DNA from 2 places in the Salinicola sp. DM10 genome. Region 2 is predicted to be linked to the other one. Evidence: predicted binding sites of a transcription regulator. Region 2 holds the regulator's gene; the other holds the start of a gene.
The links. The regulator LexA, encoded in region 2, represses DNA repair genes until DNA is damaged. The targets are predictions, from matches to a motif close to TACTGTNTANNTANACAGTA.
Positions count from the first base shown of each region.

Region 1 (11,561 bases), on a different contig from region 2:
CTCTTCAAGGCGTGAAGATTTTCAATGTCCTTCATTGATCGAATCTCCTGGCATCCTCAGGTCATCGGGTTGGGTGCCCGACATGCATACTATACCCAACTTTACAAGATCATGACGTCCGACTTTTTTCCCTTTTTCGGCGCCCGGTGGGCGCGTGCTCCCGCCCGGCGAGTGGGGCATACTAGCCACCCCACGCGAAAGCGAGACCGATAATGCTGCGATACGAGGGACGGGCATGAGCCGTTCGCTGTTCGACGAACTGCGTGTGCACATGGATCGCCTGCGGCGCTCCGAACAGAAAGTCGCCCGTTTCGTGCTGCGCCACCCCGAAGAAGTGATCCTGATGCGGATCACCGATCTCGCCAGCGAAGCCCAGGTGAGCGAGCCGACGGTGGTGCGCTTCTGCCGCGCCATGGGCATGGCCGGCTTCCAGGAGTTCAAGCTCAAGCTGGCCCAGATGATGGCCAAGGGCAGCCAGTACGCGCAGTTCTCGCTGACCGATGCCGAGAGCGTCTCCGAGTTCTCCCACGGTATCTTCGATACCACCATCGAGACCCTCGAGCAGGTACGCGACAGCCTCGACAACGAGGCGCTGGGCCGCGCGATCGCCGCGCTGGCGGTGGCCAATCGGGTCGAGTTCTACGGCTATGGCGCCTCCGGCGTGGTCGCCGCCGACGCCCAGCACAAGTTCTTCCGCCTGCAGATCCAGACCTCGGCCTACGCCGATCCGCACATGCAGGCGATGTCGGCGGCGACGCTGAAGGTCGGCGATGTGGTGGTGGCGATCTCCCAGACCGGACGCACCCGGGCGCTGCTGGCCAGCGCCAAGACCGCGGTCAAGGCCGGCGCCACGGTGATCGGGCTGTGTCCCAGCGACTCGCCGCTGGCCCACGAGGTGAGCCTGGTGCTGCCGGTGGACGTGCAGGAGGACACCGAGGTCTATATCCCCATGACCTCGCGTATCGCGCATCTGTTGACCATCGACGTGCTGGCGGTGGGCGTGGCCAAGAATCGCGGCCCGCAGATCAGCGACCAGCTCAAGGCGATCAAGCGCAGCCTGGGCACGCTGCGGGTGCCCAATACCCCCTCGTCTTCGGCCTGACGCACACGCCTTCTCGGTTCCGCGCTCTCGGACGCCGTGCTCTCGAATCCCGCTCTCTCTGTCTTCTCTCCGCCTTTTCTCTGCTCCCCGGCGCTTGCCGGGCCGCGCCCGTGCGGTCCATGCGTTCGTTCGGGACTCGTTCGCTCAGACGCGCTCTGCCGGCGCGGCGCCCTTCGCTGCCGGGCCAAGGCATGTCACAAATACTGTATATATAGACAGTATTTGGGTTTGTGAGCGACACTATCCCCTTCGAAGGCCAGGGGGATGTCGCCCATGTCTGAGTGTCATCGTCAGCTTTGCCGCCACGTTGCCGCGATCTGCCGCGTCCGGTGTACCTGGCGTTGCCAGTGCCAGTGCCAGTGCCAGTGCCAGTGCCATTGCCGGAGCCGCGGGCGGTGAGTGCGCTCGATCGGCTGCTCGATAGCCGCGTCGTCTGGCGCGCTCAGGAGAGCGCCGCCGAGTCTCCCGCCAGCGCGGTCGCCAGTGGCCACCCGACGCTGGATGCGGCACTCCCGGCGGGCGGCTGGCCGCGCGGGGCGATCAGTGAGCTGCTCTGTAGCGGTGCCGGCAGCGGGGAGCTCGCGCTGCTGTGGCCGCTGCTGGCACGTCTGACTCGCGAGCAGCGCCCGGTGGTGCTGGTGGCGCCGCCGGCGCTGCCCTATCCGGCGGCCTGGCGGCGCGCCGGGGTCGAACTCGACCACTGCCACTGGCTCGACGTGAGCGGGCGCGAAGCGCTCTGGGCCACCGAGCAGTGCCTGCGGGCCGGCTGCTGTGCGGCGGTGCTGGCGTGGCTGCCGCAGGCCGATGCGCGCGCGCTGCGTCGGCTGCAGGTGGCCGCGGCGAGTGGCGATACCCTGGGCTTCGTGCATCGGCCGCTGGCGCGCACCAGCGAGGCCTCACCGGCGGCGCTACGGCTGCGCCTCCATCCGCCGGGCACCGGGCGCACGCCGGCGCTGGAAGTGCTCAAGTGCCGCGGCGGGTGGCCGCGTGCCACGCACATCGCCCTCGAAGCGGGGGCGTGACGCCGTGCGCTGGGCCTGTCTGCTGTTTCCGCGGCTGGCGCTGGAGGGGGCGCTGCGCCGGCGTGACGACCCCACGGCGCCTTTCGCGCTGCTCGAGGGCGCGCCGCCGCGCCAGCGCATTCGTGCCGCGAATCAAGCCGCACGCGACCAGGGGGTCAAACCCGGCCAGCCGCGCGGGCTGGCCGAGGCGTTCTGCCCGGCGCTTGACTGCGCCCCGCTGGAGGCCGCGGCGGTGGAGCGCTGGCGCCAGCGTCTGGCCGCCTGGGCCTATGCCTACAGTGGGCAGGTGAGTCTCGACTATCCGCATGCGCTGGTGTTCGAGGTCGCCAGCAGTCTGGCTTTGTTCGGCCCCTGGCCGGCATTCGAGGCGCGGCTACGCGGCGAGCTCGCCGCCCTGGGGTTTACCCACCGCCTGGTGGTGGCGCCCAACCCAGCGGCGGCGCGGATACTGGTCAATGCCCACGACGGCCTGGCAGTGGACGACGCCGGGCTGGAAGCGGCGCTGGCGAGGCTACCGCTGGCGCGCAGCGGGCTGGCGGCGGAGAGCGTACAGACCCTGAACCGCAGCGGCTTCCGGCGGCTCGGCGAGCTGTTCACGCTGCCGCGCCCGGCACTGGCGCGGCGCTTCGGCGGCGGCGTGATGCGCCATCTCGGCGAGCTGCGCGGGGAGTGGCCGCTGGCGCTGGCGGTCTATCGCCCGGCGACGCACTTCTCGCGCAGCTTCGAGTTCGAGCGCCCGGTGCACGCCATCGCCGGGCTGGCCTTTCCGCTCAAGCGTCTGTTGCAGGAGCTGAGCGCTTTCCTGCGCGGCCAGGATGCCGGGGTCGAGCGTTTCAGCCTGGTGCTGGGGCTGGAGGGCGGCCCGGCGCAGCGCTTCGAGGTCGGCCTGCTGGCCCCCCAGCGCGACGCCGAGACGCTGCTCGAACTGACCCGCGCGCAGCTCGAGCGGGTGCGTCTCGAAGGGCCGGTGCTGAGCGTGACCCTGGCGGCCTCGCGGTTCACCCCCTATGCCCCGGTGCGCCGCGAGCTGCTGGCCGGCCCCGCGCGCCAGGCCCAGGCCTGGGCGGCGCTGCATCAGCGGCTGGTGGCGCGGCTGGGCGAGGCGGCGCTGAAGCCGCTGGTCGAGCATCGCGAACACCGCCCCGAGGCCGCAGTGTTCGCCGCCGCCGGGCCGCGCGCCACCGACACCCCCGAGGCCCGATTGCGTCCCGGCTGGCTGCTCGCCGAGATGACGCCGGCGGAGCCCGGTATCGCCCGGCTGCTGGCCGGGCCCGAGCGGATCGAGAGCGGCTGGTGGGATGGTGACGACGTGCGTCGCGATTACTATCTGGCCGAGTGGCATGATGGCCGCCACGCCTGGGTCTGGCGCGAGCCCGGCGGTGAGGGCTTTCATCTGCATGGGTGGTTCGGATGAGCCGCCCGCCTGCCTGGTCGCCCGGCGATGCCGCCAACGATGCCGCCAACGATGCCGGCGCGGCCGCCCACGGCGACGAGACAACGGCCCCCGGCGCGGCTTCGGGCGCCCATGACGGAGCAACGCCTTCAGGCGCGGCTTCGGGCGCCCATAAAGAGCGAGTCCACGAGGCCAACGCCTACGCCGAGCTGCACTGTCTCTCGGCTTTCAGCTTCCAGCGCGGTGCCTCCACCGCGGACGAACTGCTCGCCCGCGCCGCGCGGCTCGGCTATCACTCGCTGGCGATCACCGACGAGGCGACCCTGGCCGGCATCGTGCGTGCCTGGCAGGCCGCCAGGGCCCACGGGGTGCGCCTGATCGTGGGTGCCGAACTGCGTAGCGACAGCGGCCTCAAGCTGGTGCTGCTGGTGGAAAACCGTCACGGCTATGCCCAGCTGTGCGGGCTGCTGACGCGGATTCGCGGCCGCGCGCCCAAGGGTGAGTACCGGCTCTACGACAGCGACCTGGCCGCGCTCGACGGCGGTGCCGGCCTGTTCGCGCTGTGGCTGCCGGGCGACAGCGCCACGCTTGCGGCAGGCGCGCGCCTGGCCGGTTACTTCCCCGGGCGGCTGTGGCTGGCGGCAGAGCTGCACTACGGCTTCGCCCAGGGGCTCGACGATGCTGCCCGGCTGGCCCGCTGGCAGGCCCTGGCGGCGACGCTGAAGATACCGCTGGTGGCCGCGGGCGATGTGCACATGCACGCCCGCGGGCGGCGCGCGCTGCAGGACTGCCTGACCGCGATCCGCCAACACCAGAGCGTGTTCGAGGCCGGCGATACGCTGTTCCCCAACGGCGAACGCCATCTGCGTACGCGTGCCGCGCTGGCGGCGATCTATCCCGCCGAGCTGCTGGCGGAGAGCGTGGCACTGGCGGCACGCTGCCACTTCGATCTCGGCGAACTCGAGTACACCTATCCCCATGAAGTGGTGCCGGCGGGGCAGACTCCGGCGGCGTGGCTCGCCGAGCTGACCCGCCAGGGCGCACGGCGGCGCTGGCCCGATGGCGTACCGGAGACGGTGCAGCGCCAGCTCGACCACGAGCTCGCGCTAATCACCGCGCTGGGTTACGAGCACTACTTCCTGACCGTGCACGACATCGTCGCCTTTGCCCGCGGCGAGGGCATCCTGTGCCAGGGGCGCGGCTCGGCGGCCAACTCGGCGGTCTGCTTCGCCCTCGGCATCACTTCGATCGACCCGGCTCATAGCGCGCTGCTGTTCGAGCGCTTCATCTCGCCGGAGCGCAACGAGCCGCCGGACATCGACGTCGATTTCGAGCACGCCCGCCGCGAGGAGGTGATTCAGTACGTCTTCCGCCGCTATGGCCGCCAGCGTGCGGCGTTGACCGCGGTGGTCAGCCACTATCATGCCGCCGGCGCGATCCGCGATATCGGCCGCGCGCTGGGCTTCGCCCCCGAGCGTATCGACCAACTGGCGCGCTGTGCCGGGCGCTGGAGCGATGAGATACCCGATGCGGCGCGCCTGCGCGAGTACGGCTTCGTCCCCGAAGAGCCGCCGCTGCGGCGGCTGTTGGTGCTGGCCGCGAGCCTGATCGGTTTTCCGCGCCATCTGTCCCAGCACCCCGGCGGCTTCGTCATCTCGGACGCCCCGCTCGATACCCTGGTGCCGGTGGAGAACGCGGCCATGGCCGAGCGTACCGTGATCCAGTGGGACAAGGACGATCTCGATCTGGTCGGGCTGATGAAGGTCGACGTGCTCGCCCTGGGCATGCTCACGGTGCTGCGGCGCAGCTTCGACCTGCTGCGCCGCCACCGCGGCCTCGACTACGGCCTGGCGGACCTGCCCGCGGAGGACCCCGAGACCTACGCCATGATCCAGCGCGCCGACACCCTGGGCGTGTTCCAGATCGAGTCCCGCGCGCAGATGGCGATGCTACCGCGGCTGAAGCCGGCCACCTTCTACGATCTGGTGATCGAGGTGGCGATCGTGCGCCCGGGGCCGATCCAGGGCGACATGGTGCACCCCTATCTCAAGCGGCGCAGCGGCGAAGAGCCGATCACCTACCCCTCGGCGGAGGTCGAGGCGGTGTTCGCGCGCACCCTCGGCGTGCCGCTGTTCCAGGAGCAGGTGATGGCACTGGCGGTGGCGGCGGCCGGTTACACCCCCGGCGAGGCGGACCAGCTGCGCCGCTCGATGGCGGCGTGGAAGCGCCACGGCGGGCTCGAACACCACCGCCAGCGGATCGTCGAGGGCATGCTGGCGCGGGGCTATACGCAGGCGTTCGCCGAGCGTCTGTTCGAGCAGATCAAGGGCTTCGGCAGCTACGGCTTCCCCGAATCCCATGCCGCTAGCTTCGCCCTGCTCACCTACGCCAGCTGCTGGCTCAAGTGCCATGAGCAGGCGATCTTCGCCTGTGCGCTGATCAACAGCTGGCCGATGGGCTTCTACTCGCCCGATCAGGTACTGCAGGACGCTCGCCGCCACGGGGTCGAGGTGCGCCCGGTCGATATTCGCCTGAGCCAGTGGGAAAGCACCCTGGAGCCGGTGGACGAACACGCCGGCGCGGACACCGGCGAGCTGGCGATCCGCCTCGGTCTGCACATGATCCATGGGCTCGCCGAGGCCGATGCCGAGCGCTTGCTGGCGGCGCGCGACACGCCCGGCTGCGATAGCGTGGCGCTGCTGGCCGCCCGTGCCGGGGTCAAGCCGGCGGTGATGTCGCGGCTGGCCGATGCCGGTGCCCTGGCGGCGCTCGTCGGTGACCGCCACCAGGCGCGTTGGGCGGTGGCGGGTATCGAGACCACGCTGCCGCTGTTCGGCGAGCTGGAGGGGGAGGAGGCGGCGCTCGCGCTGCCGCCCATGGCGGTGGCCGAGGCGGTGCGCGCCGACTACGCCAGCGTCGGCACGACGCTGGGTCCGCACCCGCTGGCGCTGCTGCGCCAGGCCCGCGGCCTCGGCGGGGTGGTGGACTCGCGCCGTCTGGCCACGCTGCCCGGCGATATCGGGGTCAACGTGGCCGGGTTGGTGGTCGGGCGCCAGCGCCCGGGCTCAGCCAAGGGTGTGACTTTTCTCACCCTCGAGGACGAGTTCGGGCTGGTCAACGTGGTGGTGTGGAAGCGGCTCGCCGGGCGCTACCGCCGCGTGCTGCTGGAGGCGCGCCTGCTGCGGGTGGTGGGGCGCCACGAGTGCCATCAGGGCGTGCGCCATGTCATCGCCCGGCGCCTGATCGACCTCAGCGCGCTGCTCGACGGCCTCGCCCCGCGCAGCCGCGACTTTCATTGAGTCGATTTCACTGAATCGATGTCATTGGGCCGATGCCACTGAACCGAAGCCCACGGCGAGACCTGTCGGGCTGGCCGACGGTGGCTGAATTATGCTTAGGTAAGGAACCATAAGTGCTCGCTTTCGGTCTCTTGAGAACGCTGCATAAATGCCTGCGCTAGCGAATCGCTGCGTTGCGTGGTACTCGAACACTCGCCTAACCCCCTGTTATGTCTCGTGTTCTGTGTTCCATGCGCCTTTCGCTTCATCTCGCTCGTCGATTTATTCAGCGTTTCTCTTATGGCCGGGGCACGAGCGCCCGATTTCATCGATAACCGAGAGGCAGCGGAGTATGGAGAGCATTGGCGTAGGGCCCTGGATCGCGATCGTCGTGGCGGTGGGCGCCGTGGGCGTGCTGGTGGGTTACTGGCTGGGGGCCAAGCTCGGAGGGCACAACACCGAGCCGATGCGCGAACTGCATCGTGAGCAGAAGGCCTACAAGGACGAGGTGCGTGAGCATTTCGAGCAGGTCTCGGCCACCATGACGCGCATGGTCGAGGACTACCGCGATCTGTACCACCACGTGGCCAAGGGGGCCGAGAAACTCGCCGATATGCACCATGAAACCGTGATCGAGCCGCCGCCCAAGCCCGAAGCCATCACCCGCCAGCGCGCGGCCTCCGATAGCGAGAGCGACGCCGGTGCCGCCCGCCGCGCCTCGGCCACGCCGACCACCCAGGCCGCCGCCGAGGCCAGCGCCGGGCCCGCCGGCACCACCCACGACCATGGCAAGCCGCTGGACGCCAAGCAGCAGGCTCCGGGCTCGTCGACGCCCTCGGCCACCGAGCGCCCGCAGGACGCCGCCATCCGCGCTGCCGCCGAGGACGCCGCGAGCAAGCGCTGAGCGTGGCCCGGCGCCCGCAGCGGGCGCCGGGGCAAACGGCGGCTGTGGTAGACTGGTAGTTCGTTGCGCGGCCGTCATATGAGCAGGCCGGCACGTGCCTTCGGGCCGTGCCGGCCTGCGTGTGGCCGCGCCGGCCGCTTCTCCAACCGCAGGTCTCGCAGCTCTCCATGGACGACGTCTCGGCACTCATCGACTCCCTCAATGCCAACCAGCGCGACGCCGTGGCCGCCGCGCCCGGCAACATGCTGGTGCTGGCCGGCGCCGGGTCGGGCAAGACCCGGGTGCTGGTGCATCGCATCGCCTGGCTGTTGCAGGCCGAGGGTGTCTCGCCCTACGCCATCCTGGCGGTGACCTTCACCAACAAGGCGGCGCGCGAGATGCGTACCCGTCTGGAGGCGCTGCAGGGCGTCTCGCTGCGCAGCCTGTGGGTGGGTACCTTCCACTCCATCGCTCACCGTCTGCTGCGCACCCACTGGCACGATGCGCGCCTGCCGCAGCACTTCCAGATCATCGACAGCGACGATCAGCTGCGGCTGGTCAAGCGCCTGCTGCGCGACCACGGCGTCGACGACGAACGCTTCCCGCCCAAGCAGGTGCAGTACTTCATCAGTGGCTGCAAGGAAGAGGGCCTGCGCCCGTCCCAGGTCGCCACCCACGGTGACGCCTACATGGCGCAGATGGTCGATCTCTACGAGCGCTATCAGTTGACCTGCGAGCGCGGCGGGCTGGTCGATTTCGGCGAGCTGCTGCTGCGCAGCCTGGAGCTTCTGCGCGACAACGCGGCGCTGCTCAAGCACTACCGCGAGCGCTTCGGGCATATCCTGGTCGATGAGTTCCAGGACACCAACACCCTGCAGTACGCCTGGCTCAAGCTGCTCGCCGGCACCGAAGGCGACGGCGAGAGCGCCTGCATGACGGTGGTCGGCGACGACGACCAGTCGATCTACGGCTGGCGCGGCGCGCGGGTCGAGAACATCCGCCGCTTCGAGAGCGAGTTCCGCGACACGCGCACGGTGCGCCTGGAGCAGAACTACCGCTCCACCAGTGCCATTCTGGATGCCGCCAACGCCCTGATCAGCCACAACACCGGGCGCATGGGCAAGGAGCTGTGGACCGACGGCGACGCCGGCGACAAGATCTCGGTCTACGCCGGTTTCAACGATCTCGACGAGGCGCGCTTCATCGTCGACACCATCAACGAGCAGCACCGCAACGGCCACGCCCGGCGCGAGATGGCGGTGCTCTACCGCTCCAACGCCCAGTCGCGGGTGATCGAGGAGGCGCTGATCCGCAGCGGCGTGCCGTACCGCATCTACGGCGGCCAGCGCTTCTACGAGCGGCTCGAGATCAAGAACGCCCTGGCCTATCTGCGCCTGCTGCTCAACCGCGAGGACGACGCCTCGCTGGAGCGGGTGATCAACGTGCCGGCGCGGGGCATCGGCACGCGCACGGTCGAGATCCTGCGCATGCGCGCCCGCGATACCGGCGTCTCGCTGTGGCAGGCGCTCCACGACAGCCTGGGCGATGCCACCCTCAAGGGGCGCGCCGGCAACGCGGTCAACGCCTTCGCCGAGCTGATCGAACGGCTCGACAACGACACCGCGGGGATGGCGCTGCACGAGATCATCGATCACGTGATCACGCTCACCGGGCTGGTCGAGCATCACCGCAACGAGAAGGGCGAGAAGGGCCAGGCGCGGGTCGAGAACCTGGAGGAGCTGGTCAACGCCGCGCGCGCCTTCCAGCAGAGTGAAGGCAACCCGATCGACCTGCAGGAGGCCGGCGAGGGCGCGGCGGCACTGGAGCCGTTCCTGGCCGAGGCGGCGCTCAACGCCGGCGACCACGAGGCCGACGAGTTCGAGGACTGCGTGCAGATGATGACGCTGCACTCGGCCAAGGGGCTGGAGTTCCCGGTGGTGTTCGTCGCCGGCATCGAGGAGGGGTTGTTCCCGCACAAGATGTCGCTGGAGGAGCCGGGGCGTCTCGAGGAGGAGCGCCGGCTCTGCTATGTCGGCCTGACCCGGGCAATGCGCAAGCTCTATCTCACCTACGCCGAGATTCGCCGCCTCCACGGCCGCGAGACGATGGCGCGGCCGTCGCGCTTTCTGCGCGAGATCCCCGAGGCGCTGCTCGAGGAGGTCCGTCTGCGCGGCCAGGTGTCGCGCCCGGTGACCTCGCGGCCGAGCGTCGGCGTGGCGCGCCAGCAGGGCGTCGAGGGTGGCGACGAGCTGCCCTCGCTGGCCCTGGGCCAGCGTGTCAGCCACCCGCTGTTCGGCGAAGGGGTGATCCTGGATGCCGAAGGCGAGGGCGCACGCGCCCGGGTCCATGTCAGCTTCGAGGGCGAAGGCGACAAGTGGCTGGTGCTGGGCTTTGCCAAGCTGACGCCGCTGTGACCGCCAGAGCGCTGTAATGACCAGAGCGCTGTGATCGCCGGGCCGGTGTCATATGCTTGCAATAAAATCGCGGCACCATGCTGCGATAGGTGGTAATACGCCCACGCCGTCCGCGTACGGCCATCGCCCTGACGTCTCGTCCTTTCGGAGCCCTCGATGGATATCACCAGCGATACCCACAGCCAGCACATCTCGCAGCAGTTCAACCAGGATCTCGAAGCGCTCAAGAGCCAGCTGATGGCCATGGGTGGCCTGGTAGAAAAGCAGCTGCAGGAATCCATCTCGGCGCTGCTCGAAGGGGACAGTACGCTGGCCACCCGCGTGCGCGACAACGACACCAGCGTCAACGACCTGCAGCTCAAGATCGACGAGGAGTGCGTGCGCATCCTGGCCCGGCGCCAGCCGGCGGCCTCCGATCTGCGCCTGGTGATCGCGGTGATCCGCGCCACCAACGACCTCGAGCGCATGGGCGACGAAGCCAACAAGATCGCCCGCAACGCCATCGATCTGATCGATGCCGGGCGCATCCCCCAGGGTAGCGTCGAGATCCGCCACATCAGCGAGCACGTGCGCCGCATGCTGCGCGACGCCCTGACCTCCTTCGCCCGCTTCGATACCGATCTGGCGCTGAGCGTGCTGCAGGAAGACGACTCGGTGGATACCGAGTACACCTCCGCCATGCGCTCGCTCTCCACCTTCATGATGGAAGACCCGCGCTCGATCAGCGGCATTCTCAACGTGATGACGGTGCTGCGCGCCCTCGAGCGGATCGGCGACCATGCCGACAACCTGGCCGAGCACGTGGTCTACCTGGTCAAGGGCCGCGATATCCGCCACACCTCGATCGACAAGCTCGATGCCGCCTCGCTGGGCCAGAGCGGCCCGGCGGAAAAGCACAGCATCAAGCGCGACGACAAGCCCGACCAGGGCTGAGTCGGGCGATTGCCCCCGCCGTGACGCCAGGCTAGCTTGCCGGGGGCGCGGACTGTGTTAGCTTGTCGATCTTGCAACGCACTGTCCGGATGGCGGAATTCGAATGATCTACTCCCTGCAAGCGATCGTCCGTGGGACCCGGCTGGTACTCGAACCGGGCCTGCGGCGCTTCGTCATCGGCCCGATCGTGGTCAACCTGCTGCTCTACGGCGGCGCCATCTACTATCTGATCGGCAACTTCGGCGGTTGGCTCGACTACGGCATGCGCCAGGTGCCCAGCTGGCTCGACTGGCTGGAGTGGCTGATCTGGCCGCTGCTGGTGGTCGCGCTGGTGCTGATGGTGTTCTTCACCTTCACCCTGGTCTCCAACCTCATTGCGGCACCGTTCTACGGCTTTCTGGCCGAAAAGGTGGAGACTCGCCTCACCGGGCGTCCGCCCAGCGACGAGCGCGGCTGGATCAAGACCGGCGTCGACGCCCTGGGGCGCGAGCTGGTCAAGCTGGGCTATCTGCTGCCGCGCATGGCGCTGCTGTTCC
Region 1 is NZ_JAFLEN020000003.1:406,013-417,573, forward strand. It holds gene J0A90_RS13420 (PA3496 family putative envelope integrity protein) at 1-35, opposite strand, end outside; gene hexR (transcriptional regulator HexR) at 236-1,102, shown strand; gene imuA (translesion DNA synthesis-associated protein ImuA) at 1,498-2,124, shown strand; gene J0A90_RS13435 (DNA polymerase Y family protein) at 2,090-3,538, shown strand; gene J0A90_RS13440 (error-prone DNA polymerase) at 3,535-6,816, shown strand; gene J0A90_RS13445 (ZapG family protein) at 7,148-7,699, shown strand; gene uvrD (DNA helicase II) at 7,867-10,092, shown strand; gene phoU (phosphate signaling complex protein PhoU) at 10,249-11,025, shown strand; gene cysZ (sulfate transporter CysZ) at 11,129-11,561, shown strand, end outside.
Region 1: a site for LexA is predicted at 1,304-1,323, ahead of imuA (translesion DNA synthesis-associated protein ImuA). Genes of this name have one in related genera too.

Region 2 (11,561 bases):
GACCGAAGACGATCTCGACGAGAACGGCATTCTGGCGCTGCCGGCATCGCTGGCCAAGCACCGCCACAAGCTGTTCGGCTTGACCATCGATGTCCGGCGTCTGGCCGCGATCCGTACCGAACGCCGCCCCAACAGCCGCTACTGTTCGATGGACCAGTGCATGCAGGAGATCGAGCAGGCCGAGGCGCTCTACCGGCGCCAGAACATCCCGTTCATCGATACCACACGCTTCTCGATCGAAGAGATCTCCACGCGGATGATGAACGAGACGGGCTTACAACGACGCTTCAGCCCCCGCTAGCGGCAACGGCGGGACGCGGAGCAGAGCGCGGGACACCGGCGGGAGAGGCGGCGGGCCGCGATGGAAAGCCTCAGCGGCGGACGCACTGCCTCCAGGCTTACAGGTTCTTGGGCGCGAAGATGCCGGGGGCGTTGCGCCAGTAGCCCTTGTAGTCCATGCCGAAGCCGAACACGTAGCGATCGACCACTTCCAGACCGCAGTAGGTCGCCTTGAGATCCGGGGAGGCCTTGCGGTCGTGCTGCTTGTCGACCAGCACCGCGGTGGAGAGGCTCGCCGCGCCCGCCTCACGGCAGTAGTCGAGAATCGCTGCCAGGGTCGCCCCCTCGTCGAGAATGTCGTCGACGATCACCACATGGCGCCCGGCCATGGGGATTTCCGGAGAGACCCGCCAGAACAGCTCACCGCCGCGGAGCCCGCCGCGATAGCGCGTGGCATGGAGATAGTCGACCTCGAGCGGGAACCCGAGCCGGGTCAACAGGTGCCCGGTGGTGATAAGGCCGCCGTTCATCACGCAGTAGAACACCGGCAGCTTGTCGCCGAGATCGCGGGTGATCGCCGCGGCCATCCGGTCGAGGGCCTGCTCTACCTGGGCCTGGTCGATCAGACAGTCGGCGTTGTCCATGACCTCCTGCATCGAGTTCAGCGCGTCGGGGAGCGTAGATTGAGTCATCGTATTCCGTATCAATAGCAGTCGGCGGCAACCGGCAGAGCCGGCGCCGCCTGGGGACAGAGGGCGGATCACTCCGCCTCGTTGAGGGCTTCCAAACGGGCGTGGGTACGCCGCCAGCGCGAGATCACCGCCAGCGACTCGAGGCTCGGCCGGGCGCGGGCGTAACGCAGCTTGGCGATCCGCGGCGCCTGGCGTCCGCTACACGCATCCACCACCTCCCGCGCCGCCGCGGGGTCATTGCAGATCACCGCCATATCGCAGCCGGCGGCCCAGGCCGCCTCGGCGCGCGCCGCCGGTGATCCGGCAGCGTGGGCCGCCGCCATGGTCACGTCGTCGGAGAAGATCGCGCCCTTGAAGCCGAGCTCTTCGCGCAGCAGCCCCAGCCAGCTGGGCGAGAAGCCCGCGGGGCGCTCGTCGAAGGCGGGAAAGATCACATGGGCCGGCATCACCGCGTCGAGCTTGCTCGCCAGCCGCGCGAAAGGCACCAGATCGTGCGCGCGCAGCGCCTCCAGCGAGCGTGGGTCACGGGCCACCGCGTGGTGGGAATCCTGCCGCGCACCGCCATGGCCGGGAAAGTGCTTGCCGATGGCGACCATGCCGGCATCGTGCAGGCCATCGATGAAAGCACCGGCCAACGCCACGACCACCTCCGGGTCGGGCGAGAAGCTGCGCGAGCCGATCGCCGGCGACTGGTCGTCGTCGAGGTCGAGCACCGGGGCGAAGGTCAGGTCGAAACCGCACGCGGCCATCTCCATGCCCAGCAGCCAACCGGTATCCAGGGCCAGGGCCAGCGCGGCTTCCGGCGACTCGGCGAACTGCCGCCCCAGGGTCGCCATCGACGGCAGTCGGGTCACACCCTGCTTGAGCCGCTGCACGCGCCCGCCCTCCTGGTCGATGGCCACCAGCAGGTCCGGCCGGCAGGCGCGAATCTCGCCGATCAGCGTCTGGGTGGTTCCCGCATCCGGGGTGTTGCGCGCAAACAGAATGACGCCCCCGACCTCGGGGCGCGACAGCAGCCGCCGCTCTTCCTCACGCAGTCGAGTGCCCTCGACGTCCAGCATTACCGGACCCAGCGGTTGTGTCATAGCCGTTACCTGAAACCGTGAAGCGCCCGATTCTAGACGACCCGCCAGCGTCATGACAGAGGTCGGCGCCGCCGCATCAGCTCACTGCGGTCTCCGCCGGCTCCAGCGGTGCCAGCATGGCGGCCGCCACCACCGGCTTGAGGCGCCGGATCAGGTCGCGCACGGTGACATGCTCGTGATACTCGGTGTCGGCGATATCACGCAGCGCATCCAGTCCGGAGAGCGTGAATACCACGGTCCCGAGCATGAAGTGGAGGCGCCAGAAGCGCTCCGCCTCCGGCAACCCTGGCGTGGCCAGACGCAGGCAGGCGACGAAGCGGTGAAAGGTTTCGCCGTAGTGCGCCTGAATGTAGCGCCGCAGATGCCCCTGGGCCTGGGTATAGGCGAGCCCCAGAAGCTTCATGAAGATCTTGAGACTGTGACGCTCCGCCGGGACCTCGAGCACGCTCTCGGCAAGGCGCTCGAGCAGCACCTCGAGCGGGATGGTCTGCCCACCGTAGTGGCGCTCGAGCCCATCGAGCGCAAGATTGAGGCGCTCGGAGAAAGGGTCAAGATAACGCGCGAAGACCGCCTGGATCAGCGCCTTTTTGGAACCGAAATGGTAATTGACCGCCGCCAGATTGACCTTGGCCCGGGTGGTGATGTTGCGCAGCGACGTCTCGGCGAACCCCTTCTCGGCAAACAGCACCTCGGCGGTGTCGAGAATGCGGGTCACGGTGTCGGACTGGGCCATGGACTACCTCTTTCCTGTCGCCATCGGCCGCGGTTGGCTGACATTCCATCCACCGGCCGACGCCTGTCGAATCAGCTAAAAAACGCCTGTTTTAAACGCTCTCGAATCTAACCACTCCCGACGCAACGACACAATCGCGGCAAACGTCGAAGGCGCCCTGCCGCTCTGCTTTCCTTGCCCACCCTTTTCCCTTTCCCTCCCCCCCTTTCCCTGCCCCGCATGACTGGATACAATTCCAGACTGTATACATGACCAAGCCCTGACAGGCCTCGGGGAGACGCCCAATGTCGAGACCGCTCACCGCCCGGCAGCAGAACGTCTACGATTTCATCGTCAAGACGATGACCGAGTTCGGCTATCCGCCCACCCGCGCCGAGATCGCCAAGGCGCTGGGATTCCGCTCTCCCAATGCCGCCGAAGAGCATCTGCGTGCGCTCGATCGCAAGGGTGTGATCCGCATGATCCCGGGCACCTCCCGCGGGATCCGCCTGCCCGCTGCGGCGAGCACTCCGGAACCTCTGGAGCCCGCCGAAACCGGCCTGCCGATCGTGGGTAACGTCGCCGCCGGCAGCCCGATCCTCGCCGCCGAGCACATCGACCGCTACTGCCCACTGCCGCCGGACTACTTCGCCCCCAGGGCCGACTACCTGCTGCGTGTGCGTGGGCTGTCGATGAAAGACATCGGCATCCTCGATGGCGACCTGCTCGCCGTGCATCGCACCCAGGAAGTGCGCGACGGCCAGATCGTGGTCGCCCGGCTCGACGACGAGGTCACGGTCAAGCGCTTCCAGCGGCACGGGCGTCGCGTCACCCTGCTGGCGGAGAACGCCGACTTCGCCCCCATCGAGGTCGATCTGGAGCATCAGCAGCTGGATATCGAGGGTCTCGGCGTGGGCATCATCCGCGGCGGCAACGGCCTGGGCCTGCAGTAGCCGCCAGCGGCCATGCGCAAGATCCTCCACGCGGACTGCGACTGCTTCTACGCCGCGGTGGAAATGCGCGACGACCCCGGGCTGCGCGACCTGCCGCTGGCGATCGGCGGCAGTGCCGACAAGCGCGGGGTCATCGCCACCTGCAACTATCCGGCGCGGCGCTACGGCATCCATTCGGCGATGCCCACCGCACGCGCCCTGCGTCTATGCCCCGAGCTCAAACTGCTCAAGCCTGACTTCGATCGCTACCGCCGCGTCTCGCATGACATTCAAGCGGTATTCCACGAGCTGACTCCGCTGGTGGAGCCGCTCTCCCTCGACGAAGCCTATCTCGACGTCAGCGAGGTCACCCGTTTCCAGGGGAGTGCGACCTGGATGGCGCACTGGCTCAAGCAGGAGGTGCTCGCGCGTACCGGCATCGTGGTCTCGGTGGGCGTGGCACCCAACAAGTTTCTGGCCAAGATCGCCAGCGACTGGGACAAACCGGACGGCCTGTTCGTGATTCCGCCCGCACAGATGGCGAGCTTCATCGAGGGTCTGGCGGTCGACAAGCTGCATGGGGTCGGCCCTGCCACCGCCGCCAAGCTGGCGGGACTCGGCATCGCCACCTGCGCCGAACTGCGCGCGCGGCCGCTGGAGCAGCTGATCGACGCCTTCGGCAAGTTCGGCCAGCGCCTGCACGAGCTGGCCCACGGCATCGACGACCGCCCGGTCAACGTCACCCGCGAGCGCAAGTCGGTCAGCGTCGAAACCACCTACGACAGCGACCTGCCGGACCTCGCCCAGTGCCACCAGGCACTGGCACCGCTGATCGCGCGTCTCGACGAACGCTTGGCCCGCCACGGCAACCCCGATATCGGCAAGCAGTTCGTCAAGGTGCGCTTTCACGACTTCACCAGCACCACTCAGGAGACCGGCGCCCGCGGCGTGATCCACGCCCGCTTCCATGAGCTGCTGGAGAGCGCCTGGCAACGCGGCGAACGCCCGGTGCGCCTGCTCGGCGTCGGCGTGCGTCTGGCGCCGGAGGCCGAACAGCGCCAGCTCAGCCTGTTCGACGGCGAGCGGCCGGCCTGACGCCGCAGACGCGACGCCCGCCATGGGCACAGGAGAAAACGCCGTCCATGGGCTCAGGAGAAGACGACGGTCTTGTTGCCGTGGATCAGCACGCGGTCCTGCAGGTGCCAGCGCAGGCCACGGGCGAGCACCGCCTTCTCCACGTCACGCCCCAGCCGAACCAGATCCTGGGGCGTATGGCAGTGCGACACCCGCTGAATGTCCTGCTCGATGATCGGCCCCGCGTCCAGCTCCTGGGTGACGTAGTGGCAGGTCGCACCGATCAGCTTGACCCCGCGCTCGAACGCCTGGTGGTAAGGCTTGGCGCCGGCGAAGGACGGTAGAAAGCTGTGGTGGATATTGATGATGCGTCCGGCGTAGCGCTCGCACAGCGCCGGCGGCAGGATCTGCATGTAACGTGCCAGCACCACGCTGTCGGCCTCGGCCGCATCGATCAGCCGCTCGACCTCGGCGAACGCGGGCGCCTTGTCGGCGGGGTCGACGCTCACCCGATGGAAGTCGATGCCGTGCCACTCGACGAGGGCGCGCAGATCGTCGTGGTTGGAGATCACGCAGGGAATATCGCAATCGAGCTCCCCCGCCGACCAGCGGTAGAGCAGGTCGACCAGACAGTGCGACTCACGCGAGACCATCAGCACCACGCGCTGACGCCGGCTGGCGTCGCTCAGCCGCCAATCCATCGCGAACTCACGGGCGATGGTCTCGAACTCGGCCCGGAAGGCCGCGGCGCCCAGCGCCTCCGATTGAATGTCGTAACGCATGAAAAAGCGCCCGTTATCCAGGTCGGAGTGCTGGTTGGCCTCGATAATGGAGCCCCCCTGGGCGGCGATGAAGCCCGAGACGCGGGACACGATCCCGACCCGGTCGGGGCAGGAGACGATCAAACGATAATTGTGCGGCATAACTCACGCTGACAGGGTCGATGAAACGAAAAGTCGCCGCGCACCGAGAGGACGCGACGACGCAACCTGCCTCGGTAGCGGCGGCACGACACCCGCCGCGCTCGGGGCGGCAATATTGTACCCGATTCGCCGTGGCTGCGGCGCTCGCCTTTACGCGCGCCGATCCCGGTTTGAGCGGGCCGAGAACGATGCCTTATAGTGAGACGAGACTTTTCCCGTTAAGGAAGCCGATGTTTCGTCCGCGCGCGCAGATCCGCCCCCGTACCTATCCGCCCCTGTTATTTCATCCGTTGGGCGGCTGCGGTGAAATCGGCATGAACCTTTCGCTCTACGGCTACGACGATCACTGGATCGCGGTCGACTGCGGCATGATGATCCGCCAGGATCTGCCCGACGCCCCGCTGCAGATTCCCGACGTGGCCCACCTGGCGGCAGAGGGCATGATTCCCGAGGCGGTGTTCATCACCCACGGCCATGAAGACCATATCGGCGCCCTGGCCTGGATCTGGCCCCACTGGGGCTGCCCGGTCTATGCCACGCCGCTGGCGATCGAGATGCTGCGTGCCAAGTTCCTCGAACGCGGTCTGCGCACTGATGCGCTGCGTCCGGTGACGCCCGGCAGCAGCGTCGAGCAGTCCCCCTTCAAGATCGGCTTCGTGGCGGTCACCCACTCCATTCCCGAGAGCTGCGCGCTGGCGATCGAGACGCCCGGCGCACGCGTACTGCACACTGGCGACTGGAAGCTCGATCCGGCGCCGCTGATTGGCCCGCCGATCGACTCGCGCCCGTTCGAGCGCCTGGCGCCGCTGGATCTGGTGGTGGCCGACTCGACCAATGCCGACGTCGAAGGCCACTCGCGCAGCGAGTCGGAAGCTGGCGCCGCGCTCGAGGCGGTGATCCGCGAGTGCCGTGGACGAGTCGCGGTCAGCTGCTTTGCCAGCAACCTCGCGCGCATCCAGTCGCTGGGGCAGATCGCCGCGCGCTGCGGGCGCCGCGTGGCGCTGCTGGGTCGCTCGATGGAGCGCATGGTCGCCATCGCCCGCCAGCTCGGCTATCTCGAGGACTTTCCGCCCCAGGTGCCGACCTACGATCTCGGCTATCTGCCACCGGAAGAGATCTTGATCATCGCCACCGGCAGCCAGGGGGAGCCACGCTCGGCCTTGTCGCGACTGGCCCAGGGACGCCATCCGCTGCTGGATCTGGAAGCGGGCGATCACGTCATCTTCTCGGCGCGCGCCATCCCCGGCAACGAGCGCCCTATCGAGCGCCTCAAGAACGGCTTCAAGCGCCTCGACGTGCATATCCACGACGAGCACTCGGACCCTGCGCTGCACGCCTCGGGGCATCCCGCGCGGGACGAGCTGCGCCAGCTCTACGGCTGGCTCAAGCCACGCCTGCTGCTGCCGGTGCACGGCGAGCTGACGCACCAGGAGGCCCACCGCGAACTCGCCGAAACCCTCGGCATCGCGGTGCCGGAGCGGGTCGTCAACGGCGACCTGCTGGCACTGGAGAACGGCACGCTGAGCCCCCGCCGCCACTTCCATCTGCAGCCGACGCTGCTCTCGCCGCGCACCCGCGCCGGCCGGCCCGGCGCAGCCAGTACGCCGCGCCGCGCTGCCAGCTCGCTGTCGATCGCACTCACGCTGCTGCCGACCGAAACCGGCTGGACGCGCATCGGCAGGCTACTGTGGGACAGCGAGAGCGCACTCGACCTAGACGAGGAGGCCCTGGCGGACTGGCTCGATCAGCGCATCGACGCCATCCCGGCGGAGTCCCTGCTGCAGCTGCGTCAGCAGCTGTTCGCGCCGCTCAGCGAGTGGCTGAAGGCACATCTGGCCAAACTGCCGGAGCTGCATCTGCAGCTGATGCCGGCGGATCCGCAGCCCGAACACGAGGTGCGCACGGCCTCCGGCTGAATACCCGCTCTCTCCAGGCGTTCAGGCGTTCACCTGGGCGCACGAAAAACGCGCCGGGCACAAGCTCGGCGCGTTTCGGCTGGACAAGAAAGCTACTGCGATGGCGGAAAGGAGCTTGTCGCCCCGGCATGGCAATGTGCGGTGGCGTGATGCTGAATCGACGGCTTTTGCCTGCGGAATCCAAACGCTAGCAGTATACCAAGGGGCGCGGCGCCGGGCGCCAAAGCCCTTTCGATATCGCCCCGAACGCGCCACAGCTCCTCGCTACTCGCACCCGCCAGCTTCTCACTTCATCCGCTCGCATCGGCTGATATCGTCCCGGCCAGCGATCAGGCTTTGCTGGCGTTCTTGGGCGGACGTCCACGCCGCTTGCGCGGCTGTTCGCCGACCAGGTCGTCCATCGACAACCCGGCATCGTTCATCGCTTCACGAATCTCGGCAAGCTTGCGCTGCTTGTCGGCTTCTTCTTGCTGGCGCTGGTGATCTTCATGCTGTTTTTGCTCGATCACTTCATTGATGACTTCGGACAACTTGTGCAGTTGCTCCATGCTCAACTGGCGAGCAGCGGCGCGCGCCACATTTTTATTGCGCGCGATACGTTCCAAAGATTCCGTGGACATCGTCCCTCCTTACCATGCGCATTACCGGCTTTGCGCCGAATCATTTTCAGAAAGTATATTCCCGAGGCATAGTTTGGCAAGGATTTAAATCAAAAAAAGGCCGGCACAAAGTGCAGACCTTTTAATAATCGGCGACACTCGTGCCGGGTGGCGAAGTCGATTAGCCACCCGTCATATTCATGAACCTCACGACCTGCACATCGCCATCGGTAGTGAAGTGATGTCGCTCCGGCTTGAGCGCCATGGCCGCCACGATCTGCTCCTTCAACGGTTCGAGTTCACCGGGATAGCGGCGCAGCGTGTGGCGCAAATCGACCGAGTGCTCGTTGCCCAGACAGAGCAACAAGCGCCCCTCCACGGTGACCCGAACACGATTACAGGTGCTGCAGAAGTTGTGGCTATGGGGCGAGATGAAACCGATTCGGCTGTCGCTGTCGTGCATGCGAAAATAGCGCGAGGGACCGAGCGAAGATTCGGCAGAAGGCAGCAGCGCATGCCGGGTTTCGATCCGCGCCTGGACAGCGTCGCTGGAATAAAAGGTCTCACCGCGCGAGTGATCGGAGACATCCCCCAGCGGCATCTCTTCGATAAAGCTGATATCCAACCCTTCCGCCCTGGCGAAGTCGACCAGGTCGAGAATCTCGTCGTCGTTACGCCCCTTGAGAACCACCGCGTTGAGCTTGATACGCTCGAAGCCGGCATCCTGAGCGGCGTGAATACCGTCGATCACCTTGGCCAGATCGCCGGTACGGGTGAGACGACGAAAACGCTCGGGATCGAGAGAGTCGAGGCTGATGTTGAGCCGCGACAGGCCGCCGCGCTTGAGCGCCACGGCGTGCTTGCGCAGGCTGGCCCCGTTGGTGGTCATGGCCAGTTCGCGCAGGCCCGGCAAGCCACCGATCCGCTCGACGAGGCCGTCGACACCCTGACGCACCAGCGGCTCGCCGCCGGTCAAGCGGATCTTCTCCACGCCCAGCTCGGTGAACGCACGCGCCACCTGCTCGAGCTCCTCCAGGGTGAGCACCTGGGCCCGCGGCAAAAAGGTCATCTCCTCGCTCATGCAGTAGACGCAGCGGAAATCGCAGCGATCGGTGACCGAGATGCGCACGTAGCGTACCCGGCGCGAGAAGTCGTCGATCAGTGCTGTCATGCTCGCTCCCAACGACCGGCATCGTCATGGTCGCTCTGTCGTTCAGAAACCCAGTAGTCGCCACTGGCCGTGTGCTCTTTCTTCCAAAACGGCGCCCGCGTCTTCAATCGATCCATGATGAAGTCGCAGGCCTCGAAGGCCGCCCGCCGATGCGCGCTGGTCACCATCACCAGCACGATCGGATCCCCTGGCGTCAGCCGACCGACCCGGTGGACCACGCCGACCCCCGTGAGCGGCCAGCGCGCCCCGGCATCGCGTGCGATAGACTCGAGCGCCTGCTCGGTCATGCCCGGGAAGTGTTCGAGGGTCAGCGCTTCGACATCGGGGCGCTCGTTGATGTCGCGAACCAGACCGGTGAAGCTCACCAGCGCGCCGATATCACGGCGCCCGGCGGTCAGGCGCTGCTGCATGGCGGCGGCATCGAACGCTGCCTGCTGCACGCGAATATCGATCTGCATACCTTGCTCCCCGGGCTGTTCGCCATCCTGGATCATCTCGCTAGCCGCCGGTCACCGGCGGAAAGAAGGCGATCTCGTCCCCCGGCGCCACCGGCGTCGCGTCGGTGGCCATGACCTGATTGCGCGCCGCCAGCACCCGGCCTTCTGCGAGCAGCGCATAACGCGGATCGGCCGCCATCAGCGCGCGCTTGACCCCGGCGATGTCGGCTGCCGCCAGCTGCGACGGATCGAGCTCGGCCTGCTCTTCCCCCAGGCGCTCACGCAACTCGGCGAGGAAGCGCACCGACACGGCCGTCGTCTCGCCGTGCGCCGGGGGCTCTCCCAGCGGCGCCGGTGGCGCATCGGCCGCCGCTTGCGCCTGGCGCGAGAAGTCACCGGAGCGTCCGCCGCGCTTCTCCTCGAGCTGCACGCTATCGATGATCATCGCCTTATCCACCGCCTTGCACATGTCGTAGAGCGTCAGACACGCCACCGATACCGCAGTGAGCGCCTCCATCTCGACCCCGGTGCGGCCATTGAGGCGGCAAAACGCCTCGACCCAGACGCAGTTCTGGGTGCTGTCGAGCTCGAAATCGAGCGTCACCTTCGATAGCGCCAGCGCGTGGCACAGTGGAATCAGCTCATGCGTGCGCTTGGCCGCCTGGATGCCGGCGATACGCGCCGTGGCCAGCACGTCGCCCTTGGGCAGGCCACCCTCGGTCAGCAGCGCCAGCGTGGCCGGCTGCATACGGATACGGCCCCGCGCCCGCGCCTCTCGCCGGCTCTCCGGCTTATCGGCCACGTCGACCATGTGCGCCTCGCCACGGGCGTTGAGATGCGTCAAGGTCATGACAGGATTCGCCTCGCTTTCAAAGTCTTACGCCGAAACTCTCAGCATAGTTAATTTCCCGGCGTTACGCCCGCGCCTAGGGTCCTTGCAGCACACCTCGCGATCGGATCGGAAACCCGCGCCTTGGACGCCGGTTAGCCCGAAGAGGCGTCTCGCGGCGCGCGGGCCTCGGCCCAGGCCAGAATCCATGCCAGGATGGCCGCATGATCGTCTAGATCGAGCAGCGCCACCCCTGGCGGCACGCGCTCACGCGCCGCATCGACGGTACTGGCCGGCTTGAGCGCCACCGCCTCGACCCAAGGGTCATCACTGGCCAGCAACGACTCCTCGTGCTCGCCTCGATAGAGCTCGAGCTTGGGCAGCGGCCACTGCTTGAACCCCTCGACCAGAATCAGCGCCGGACGCAAGGCAGCCACCTGGCGCACCAGGGCGGGCAGGTCCGGCTCGTCGCGCCCCGGCGTCTCCATCATCAGCGCAAAGCGCTTGCCGGAGGCCACCAGCATGGGCGCCGCACCGGCCTGGCGCAGGCGGTGACTATCCTTGCCGGGCTGATCGATGTCGAAGGCGTGGTGGGCGTGCTTGATCACCGCCGCCGGCCAGCCATGCTCGGCCAGCCGCGGTAGCAACGCCTCGAGCAGCGTGGTCTTGCCGGTACCGCTCCAGGCCACCACGCCGAGCAGCGGAATCCCGCCGGCGCAGGCCGCTAGCGACTCACTCATCTCTCGCCCTCATCTCTCGCTCTCACCGTCACCACCGGGCGAGCGTTCGGCGCGCTCGCGCTCCTGCGGCGTATTGAGATTGGCAAAACTGGCACGGCGGTCGGTGAAGTCGACCTGGCACCAGCGGTGGCGCTGGTAGAAGTCGAGCACCCGCCCCGCGCCGCTTTCCAGC
Region 2 is NZ_JAFLEN020000001.1:570,137-581,697, forward strand. It holds gene J0A90_RS02625 (pyruvate, water dikinase regulatory protein) at 1-301, shown strand, start outside; gene J0A90_RS02630 (hypoxanthine-guanine phosphoribosyltransferase) at 399-971, opposite strand; gene nagZ (beta-N-acetylhexosaminidase) at 1,040-2,056, opposite strand; gene J0A90_RS02640 (TetR/AcrR family transcriptional regulator) at 2,133-2,789, opposite strand; gene lexA (transcriptional repressor LexA) at 3,074-3,721, shown strand; gene dinB (DNA polymerase IV) at 3,734-4,795, shown strand; gene purU (formyltetrahydrofolate deformylase) at 4,849-5,697, opposite strand; gene J0A90_RS02660 (ribonuclease J) at 6,012-7,613, shown strand; gene J0A90_RS02665 (H-NS family nucleoid-associated regulatory protein) at 7,943-8,233, opposite strand; gene moaA (GTP 3',8-cyclase MoaA) at 8,394-9,383, opposite strand; gene moaE (molybdopterin synthase catalytic subunit MoaE) at 9,380-9,841, opposite strand; gene moaC (cyclic pyranopterin monophosphate synthase MoaC) at 9,882-10,670, opposite strand; gene mobB (molybdopterin-guanine dinucleotide biosynthesis protein B) at 10,805-11,389, opposite strand; gene mobA (molybdenum cofactor guanylyltransferase MobA) at 11,399-11,561, opposite strand, start outside.